DNA from 4 places in the Janthinobacterium sp. LPB2021202312-11-4 genome. Region 2 is predicted to be linked to each of the others. Evidence: predicted binding sites of a transcription regulator. Region 2 holds the regulator's gene; each other region holds the start of a gene.
The links. The regulator sigma-54, encoded in region 2, starts transcription at its own class of promoters, with help from an activator protein. The targets are predictions, from matches to a motif close to TGGCANGNAANCTGCTTT.
Positions count from the first base shown of each region.

Region 1 (2,203 bases), on a different contig from region 2:
TCATTTCACCAGCCGCCAGAGTCATCGGGGTCTGGGTAGTGGTGGTGGTTTGAGCAAATGCTGCACCGGCCATGGTCAGGGTCAGCGCGGTAGCAGTAGCGATAGCGAACTTCTTCATACGAGTAACTCCTGTTTTTCTATAAAGTCTGCTGCGTGTCTTCTCAGCAGGGTTACTGGGTATATTGCGAACGCTGTGCCAACCTTGAGACGAGTGATAAACCCTTATAAAACAATAAGTTAGGAAATACTGAAAATCCCGCAATCATGCAAATTGCATGAGTTGCGGATTATCGACATGCAAGATGCCGGTTTTAGCGTGGGCCTAAGGCCATGAATTTTGTGAAGTTTCACCGCTTGTACTCGCGCGCTCGCCAGGTAATGAAAGAACATGGTTTTGAGCTCACAAAAAAAAGCCTCGTCTTTGCAAACGAGGCTTCGGTCAACTGAACTGTCAACCGGAGGCAGTGCAGCCTTTAGGCGAGAAGTCAGCTGCTACGGTGGTCGTGCACGCCCAACCCGTCGCCGCAGTCCGAGTCAGCGTGATGGTTTTACCCAATACCGGGGCCGGAGCACTGAGGATCGTACAAGTGATTGTTCCGGCACCATCCGCTGGAGTACCGGAAGCAGTGAGCGTGCAGTTTGAGGTTGTAGTCGCCGTACCACCTGTTATCAGCGCTAACGTCGGGGCAGTACCCTGATTGATGACATCCTCGAACGGTACTTTCAACGCGCTGATCTCAGCGAGACCCGCCGTGACCTTAGCCCGCGCCTGGTATTTGCTATAGGCCGGCAGCGCAAACGTCGCCAGAATCCCAATGATCGCGACCACAATCAACAGCTCGATGAGGGTAAAACCTTTTTGACTATTCATAGACAAGCTCCGTGCATGAGTCGGAATCTCATGATCTGAATAAGCCCCAGCAGGGTCCATGCCAAACCCTACAGCCCCTGTCCACGGGGCGCGGTTCGACAGCAGCGCCGCTTCCGACCCCCAGCATCCGCACTATCTGACACTTTTTGTCACCTGAAGCCTCCTGGTTTCGCTGCATCCCTTGACTAGGCTATAAGTCATGAACTGTCTGCGTCCGGAATGCCCATGAACGACATCGCCCTTAGCGGTCTGGCCAAGCAATTGGTCCTGGCCGAACTGCTCACTGACAAAAGCGCGCAACAGGCGTATCAGCAAGCCCAACGCAATCGCATTTCCCTGGTCAGCTATCTGGTCCAGAACAAACTGGTAAAGAGCCGGCAGGTCGCGGAGATTGCTTCCGAGCACTTCGGCATGGCCTTGCTTGACCTCAATTGCCTGGACAAGGAAACCCAGCCCAAAGGCCTGGTCAGCGAGAAACTGGTTCGCCAGCATCACGCCCTGCCCCTGTGGCGACGCGGTAACAAACTGTTCGTGGGGATTTCCGACCCGACCAACCATCAAGCGATCAACGACATCCAGTTCAGCACCGGGCTGAGCACCGAAGCAATCCTGGTCGAAGACGACAAGCTCAGCGATGCCATCGAAAAATTCTTCGACAGCCACGCCACCGGCCTGGAAGAAATGGCCGACATAGACCTTGATGGTCTGGACATCGAGGCAGTCGACGACAAAAACCAGGATGCCATCGCCGGGCAAGACGCCGATGACGCGCCCGTGGTGCGCTTCGTCCACAAGATGCTGCTCGACGCGATCAAAAGCGGCTCCTCCGACCTGCATTTCGAACCCTATGAAAAAACCTACCGGGTAAGAATGCGCACTGACGGTATCTTGCGCGAAGTCGCCAAGCCGCCGAGTCAACTGGCCAGCCGCATCGCAGCACGGCTCAAAGTCATGGCAAGCCTCGACATCTCCGAGCGACGCCGGCCCCAGGACGGGCGGATCAAGATGCGCTTGTCCAAGACCAAATCCATCGACTTCCGGGTCAACACCCTGCCGACCCTGTGGGGCGAGAAAGTGGTGATCCGGATTCTCGACCCGTCCAGCGCGCAAATGGGCATCGACGCCCTCGGCTACGAACCCGAACAGAAAGCCCTGTTCATGGCCGCGCTCAAGCAGCCCCAAGGGATGATCCTGGTCACCGGCCCCACCGGCTCGGGCAAAACCGTGTCGCTCTACACCGGGCTGAATATCCTCAACACCGTCGACATCAACATCTCCACCGCCGAAGACCCGGTGGAGATCAACATGGAAGGCGTCAACCAGGTCAACGTC
Region 1 covers NZ_JBAGKV010000037.1:8,873-11,075, reverse strand. The annotation lists gene V5E99_RS27275 (BON domain-containing protein) at 1-118, opposite strand, end outside; gene V5E99_RS27270 (pilin) at 452-871, opposite strand; gene pilB (type IV-A pilus assembly ATPase PilB) at 1,097-2,203, shown strand, end outside.
Region 1: a site for sigma-54 is predicted at 918-935, ahead of V5E99_RS27270 (pilin). Genes of this name have one in related genera too.

Region 2 (2,203 bases):
GCGGCATACATGTCGTTATGCTCGGCATTGGCGACCACTTCTCCGCCGGGAATATGCAGCGTGGCTTCGATTTTCTGCAGCAGCTTCTCGACGGTCATCGTGACTTGCACGTTGGTGATCTTGTCGAAATGCCTCTCTAATCGGTCGAGTTTTTCGCCGATGTAGGTGCGCAGGGGTTCGGTCACTTCCAGTTGGTGTCCACTGATGTTGACTTGCATACAGCTTCTCCTTCGTTGCCAGTGCATAAAGCGGCAGGTAAAGGTACCTGCCACTGGAACGCTGTGGCGTGGCTTACATCAACCGCTTGCGTTCGCTCGAAGGCGCGATCCCTAAGGACTCGCGGTACTTGGCGACGGTGCGGCGAGCCACCTGAATGCCTTGTGCCTCCAGTAAACCAGCGATCTTGCTGTCACTCAACGGCTTTTTCTGATTTTCCGCCGCAACCAGTTTTTTGATGATCGCGCGGATCGCCGTGGACGAGCATTCGCCGCCTTCAGAGGTGCTGACATGGCTGGAGAAAAAGTATTTCAGTTCATATATGCCCCGTGGGGTATGCATGAATTTTTGCGTGGTTACCCGTGAAATCGTCGACTCATGCATGCCCACCGCTTCGGCGATGTCATGCAGGACCAGCGGTTTCATCGCTTCGTCGCCGTACTCCAGAAAGCCGCGCTGGTGTTCGACGATCTGGGTGGCCACTTTCATCAGGGTTTCGTTGCGGCTTTGCAGGCTCTTGATGAACCAGCGGGCTTCCTGCAACTGGTTACGCATGAAGGTGTTGTCGGCGCTGGTGTCGGCGCGGCGCACGAAACCGGCGTACTGGGCGTTGACCCGCAGCTTCGGTACTGATTCCTGATTCAGCTCGACCAGCCAGCGCTCGTTGTCCTTGCGCACGATCACATCGGGGACGACGTATTCGGCTTCACTGGACTCGATCTGCGAACCTGGGCGGGGGTTGAGGCTCTGGACCAGTTCAATCACCTGGCGCAGTTCATCTTCCTTGAGCTTCATGCGGCGCATCAACTGACTGTAGTCGCGGCTGCCGAGCAGGTCGATGTAATCGGTGACCAGGCGTTTGGCCTCGGCCAGCCAAGGTGTCTTGGCGGGCAATTGGCGCAATTGCAGCAACAGGCATTCGCCCAGGTTGCGGGCGCCGATACCGGCCGGTTCGAATTGCTGGATGCGGTGCAGGACAGCTTCGATTTCGTCCAGTTCGATGTCCAGTTCCGGATCGAAGGCTTCGAGGATTTCCTCAAGGGTTTCGTCCAGGTAGCCCTGATTGTTGATGCAATCGATCAAGGTTACGGCGATCAGGCGATCGGTGTCGGACATCGGCGCCAGGTTCAATTGCCACAGCAGATGGCTTTGCAGGCTTTCGCCGGCCGACGTGCGGGTGGTGAAGTCCCACTCGTCGTCATCGTTGCTTGGCAGGCTGCTGGCGCTGGTCTGGTAGACGTCTTCCCATGCGGTGTCGACGGGCAGTTCGTTGGGAATGCGCTCGTTCCAGTCGCCTTCCTCGAGGTTATCCACCGTCGGGGCGGTTTCCTGGTAGGAGGGTTCCGAAACATCGGCGTTGGGTTGCTGTTCGGCTTTGTCGGCCAAGGGGTCGGCGTTATCGAAGTCGTCGCCTTCTTCCTGGCGTTCGAGCATCGGATTGGACTCCAGGGCCTCCTGGATTTCCTGTTGCAGGTCCAGGGTCGACAATTGGAGCAGGCGGATGGCCTGTTGCAGCTGAGGTGTCATCGTCAGCTGCTGGCCCATTCTCAAGACTAGCGATGGTTTCATGGCAGGGGCTTAACACCTTATTCGCCGGCGCACATGCGCCATCCACTACAGGGCGCCGGAGCGCCAAACTTAAGCAAATTATATGCCCGAAACCGCAACGTTTGCCTAGAGCGCTGTAACAATAAAAAAGCTTTATCGAAACCGGCGCTCGGACAACTGCCAGACACTTCAGTGCTTACAGGCGGAACTCATGACCCAGGTACACTTCCTTGACCAGTTCGTTGGCCAGGATGGTGGCGGAGTCACCTTCGGCGATCAGTTGGCCATCGTTGACGATGTAGGCTGTTTCGCAGATATCCAGGGTCTCACGGACGTTGTGGTCCGTGATCAGCACGCCAATGCCCTTGGCCTTGAGGTGATGGATGATCTGCTTGATATCGCCGACCGAAATCGGGTCCACGCCGGCGAAAGGTTCGTC
Region 2 covers NZ_JBAGKV010000016.1:141,394-143,596, forward strand. The annotation lists gene hpf (ribosome hibernation-promoting factor, HPF/YfiA family) at 1-218, opposite strand, end outside; gene V5E99_RS18255 (RNA polymerase factor sigma-54) at 292-1,785, opposite strand; gene lptB (LPS export ABC transporter ATP-binding protein) at 1,961-2,203, opposite strand, start outside.

Region 3 (2,203 bases), on a different contig from region 2:
CGGATCATGTCGGTGACAAACGGATACACCGATTTGTCATCCGCGACCCCGGTGCCGATGGCATTCGCCAGCACCACATTGCCGGAGCGATAGGACGACAGCAGCCCCGGCACACCGAGCATCGAATCGGGGTTGAACGCCAGTGGATCGAGGAACGCATCGTCGAGGCGCCGGTAGATCACATCGACAGCTTTCGGCCCGTCGGTGGTGCGCATGAAGACTTTGTCGTCACGCACGAACAGGTCCGCGCCTTCCACCAGTTCGACGCCCATTTCCCGAGCGAGAAAGGCATGCTCGAAAAACGCGCTGTTGAAGCGCCCGGGCGTCAGCACCACCACGCTCGGGTTATCGATCGGGCTGGAGCTTTTCAGGGTGTCGAGCAACAGGTTCGGGTAGTGGTCGATGGGCGCAATGCGTTGTGCGGCGAACAACTCGGGGAACAGTCGCATCATCATCTTGCGGTCTTCGAGCATGTAACTCACGCCGCTCGGTGTGCGCAGGTTGTCTTCGAGCACGTAGTACGTGCCGTCGCCATCGCGCACCAGATCGACACCGGAGATGTGGGAATAAATGTCCCGGTGCAGGTCCAGGCCCTGCATCGCCAACTGGTATTGCTCGTTAGCCAGCACTTGCTCGGCCGGAATGATGCCGGCCTTGATGATGCGCTGCTCGTGGTAGAGGTCGGCGAGGAACATGTTCAACGCCTTGACCCGCTGGATGCAGCCGCGTTCGACGATCCGCCATTCGCTGGCAGGGATGCTGCGCGGAATAGTGTCGAAGGGGATCAGGCGCTCGGTGCCCTGCTCGTCCCCGTAGAGCGTGAAGGTAATCCCGGCACGATGAAATAACAGATCGGCCTCGCGTCGCCGTTGGGCCAGCAGCTCGTCAGGCGTGTCGGCCAGCCAACGGGCAAACTCCCGATAATGCGGGCGGACCTGGCCGCCGGCATCGTACATCTCATCAAAATAGGTGCGGATCATGCCGTACTCCTTGTCACCCGGACATCTAGGCATCGCAAGGCCCGTGCCATCGGCATAAACGCTTTGATATCAATCAGTTGGATAACCGACGCAAATACACCGCACCAATCCTGTGCGGCAAACGCCCCAAGCTGATCGCCCCCGCTTCATTGCGAAGCAATGTTGTTGCCTATTACCAGCATAGTCAGAGTTGATTTCACTGCCCGGGGATCAATGCGGATAATCCGCGCATTCGTTGCAAAACCTCTCGAACTTCCCTTTGGCCGCCTGTTTAGGCGGTTTTTTTTGGTTTTTTGAAATGTTGTGAATCAAAAAGCGAAGATCAAAAGATCGCAGCCTTCGGCAGCGCCTACAGGAGAACGCATTCCAACGTAGGAGATGCCGAAGGCTGCGATCTTTTGATTTTGATCTTCACAAACCCACAAACGAAAACGGCCAACCCGAAGGTCAGCCGTTACTGAGTGTTGTCGCTGTTCATGATGTTATGCGAGTAGCCCTCGTACCTCCTGCTTGACGCCCCATCCTTCGATGATCCCGCCCAGCGGCTCGACCACCGCCTCGAAGTCCTGCTCAAAGTCGCCGATGCCGTCGTAGGTGGCGTACATCACTTTGCTCAATTCCAGATGCCACGCGCCGTCGTCGCGCACGCTGATCTGTGCGTTCATGGATTCACCACGGTAATGCCCTGCCGCCCTGCGTGCCCGTTCCTCGTCCGGGAAAATCGCGTAGAACTCGATGGGATGAAATCGTGAAAAGTCGAAACCGCCTTCTTTCATGCGGCGCAGCACGCTGCTGCTGATGTCTTCTTGATAGGCTGTGCTCATGAAACGTCCCCCTCAAATTGATGGATAGACTTTCCGTATTCCCGGCACCCGCAACCGAATGGTGAAGGCGATGCGACAACCATGTTGTCGGTGGGAAGCAAGCATGTAGCTGACAAGACCAGACCTTAGCGATCCTTTCGCTGATCTCGCTTGCAGAGTAGCCCCAAGTCAGAGCAGCTGCCAAGGTCTGGATGTGAATGAGACAGGTGAGGTTCAGACAGGCGTAATGCCGAGGATTTGAATGCTGTTCTGGGTCTTGAGACTTTTAACGCTGGCATCAGCGGTTCGCCCCTCCAGATCATTGAGATCCAGTTCGGCAGCGACAGGAAGGAGCCGGGCCTTGATGAGTTTGGCGGCGTGCTCGTTGTCCGGGCATTCCTCGCACTCGAAGACTTCATC
Region 3 covers NZ_JBAGKV010000004.1:276,694-278,896, reverse strand. The annotation lists gene V5E99_RS06905 (circularly permuted type 2 ATP-grasp protein) at 1-980, opposite strand, end outside; gene V5E99_RS06900 (ribonuclease E inhibitor RraB) at 1,463-1,804, opposite strand; gene V5E99_RS06895 (hypothetical protein) at 2,018-2,203, opposite strand, start outside.
Region 3: a site for sigma-54 is predicted at 1,012-1,029, ahead of V5E99_RS06905 (circularly permuted type 2 ATP-grasp protein). Genes of this name have one in related genera too.

Region 4 (2,203 bases), on a different contig from region 2:
CATGTGCTTGGCGAAGTCGGCGGTGCCGATTTCGTTGGCCAGGTCGATGATGTCCTGCTTGTGGCTGGCGATCAGCGGGCGCAAGACCAGCTTCTCGGTCACACAGTCGATCAACGACAGGTTCGGCAATGTCTGGCTCGATACCTGGGAGATCGCTTCACCGGTCACCAGCGCATCGATGTCGAGCCGATCGGCAATCTTCGACGCAGCGCGCAACATCATACGCTTCAAAACTACGCCCATATGACTGTTATCGACTTTCCCGAGAATTTCTCCCAGTACTTCCTCGAACGGCACACTGACAAATAACACGCGTTGGGAGCTGCCGTACTTCTTCCAGATGAAGTGCGCGACTTCCATGACGCCCAGTTCATGGGCCCTGCCGCCCAGATTAAAGAAGCAGAAATGGCTCATCAGGCCACGGCGCATGATCTGGTAGGCGGCGACTGTCGAGTCAAAGCCGCCGGACATCAATACGAGCGTCTGTTCCAGCGCTCCCAGCGGATAACCGCCGATGCTGTTGTGCTGGCTGTGGATCACATACAACCGTTGGTCGCGAATTTCGATGCGAACTTCGATTTCCGGCTCTTTCAGGGAAATCCCGGCGGCACCGCACTGACGACGCAACTGGCTGCCGACGTATTTCTCCACGTCCATGGACGTGAAGGTGTGATGCCCGCCGCGCTTGCAGCGCACCGAAAAGATCTTCCCGGCCAATGCATCGCCGTAGTGCTGTTTGCACTTGGCAACGATGTCGTCGAAGTCGCCCAACGGGTATTCATCGACCTGCAGGAAATGCGCGATGCCCGGCATGCAGCTCAGGCGCTCGGTCATCTCCTTCAGGGCTTTGGGCTCAGTGACGCGGGTTTCCAGCTCGAGGTTGTCCCACACACCGTTCACCACCACAGCCGGGTCCAGATCGCGGAGCACGGCACGGATGTTCTTGGCCAACTGGCGGATGAAACGCATCCGTACCGGGCGGCTCTTGATGGTGATCTCGGGAAAGACTTTTACGATTAGTTTCATGAAAACAGCGCGCGCAGGGCCAGCCGAAAAAGGGGGGCGCGGATTATAGCGGAAATTGCTCAAGGTTTAACCAGTTAATATGCAGAAGGTTTCGAACGCACCAAAACGGGTCATTTGTAGAAATTGACGCTACATTACAGGGCGGTATTTTCAGCTTTGCGGGGCGATAAGCCTTTATAAGCGTGATATTGGGGCAAAAAACCCATGGTGGGGCACTGGCATGCAATTTGCTCCCTTGTGAGGCAGGTTGCCTTGGCCGAGTATTCGCGCCGGCATCACCCACATTCTAAGGGCATCCACTACTAAGCCCGAAGCCACCCGGAGGACACTATGTCGAAGTCGGTTCAACTCATCAAAGATCATGACGTCAAGTGGATTGATCTGCGCTTCACGGACACCAAAGGCACTCAGCACCACGTGACCATGCCGGCTCGCGATGCGCTGGATGAAGCTTTCTTCGAAGAAGGCAAAATGTTCGACGGTTCCTCCATTGCTGGCTGGAAAGGCATCGAAGCTTCCGACATGATCCTGCTGCCGGACGACAGCACTGCCGTGCTCGACCCGTTCACCGAAGACCCAACGCTGATCATCGTCTGCGACGTCATCGAGCCTTCGACCATGCAAGGCTACGATCGCGACCCACGTGCGATCGCCAAGCGTGCCGAGGAATACCTGAAGTCGACCGGTATCGGCGACACCGTATTCGTAGGCCCGGAGCCTGAGTTCTTCATCTTCGATCAGGTTAAATTCAAGTCGGACATCTCCGGCTCGATGTTCAAGATCTTCTCCGAACAAGGTTCGTGGATGTCCGACCAGGACATCGAAGGCGGCAACCACGGTCACCGTCCAGGCATCAAAGGCGGCTACTTCCCGGTTCCTCCGTTCGACCACGACCACGAAATCCGTACCTCCATGTGCAACGCCATGGAAGAAATGGGCCTGGTCATCGAAGTTCACCACCACGAAGTGGCGACTGCCGGCCAGAACGAAATCGGTGTGAAGTTCAACACCCTGGTGGCCAAGGCTGACGAAGTTCAGACCCTGAAATACTGCGTGCACAACGTAGCTGTGGCTTACGGCCGCACCGCGACCTTCATGCCTAAGCCTCTGTACGGCGATAACGGTTCGGGTATGCACGTTCACTTGTCCATCGCCAAAGATGGAAAGAACACCTTCG
Region 4 covers NZ_JBAGKV010000010.1:45,332-47,534, reverse strand. The annotation lists gene thiI (tRNA uracil 4-sulfurtransferase ThiI) at 1-1,026, opposite strand, end outside; gene glnA (glutamate--ammonia ligase) at 1,357-2,203, shown strand, end outside.
Region 4: a site for sigma-54 is predicted at 1,243-1,260, ahead of glnA (glutamate--ammonia ligase). Genes of this name have one in related genera too.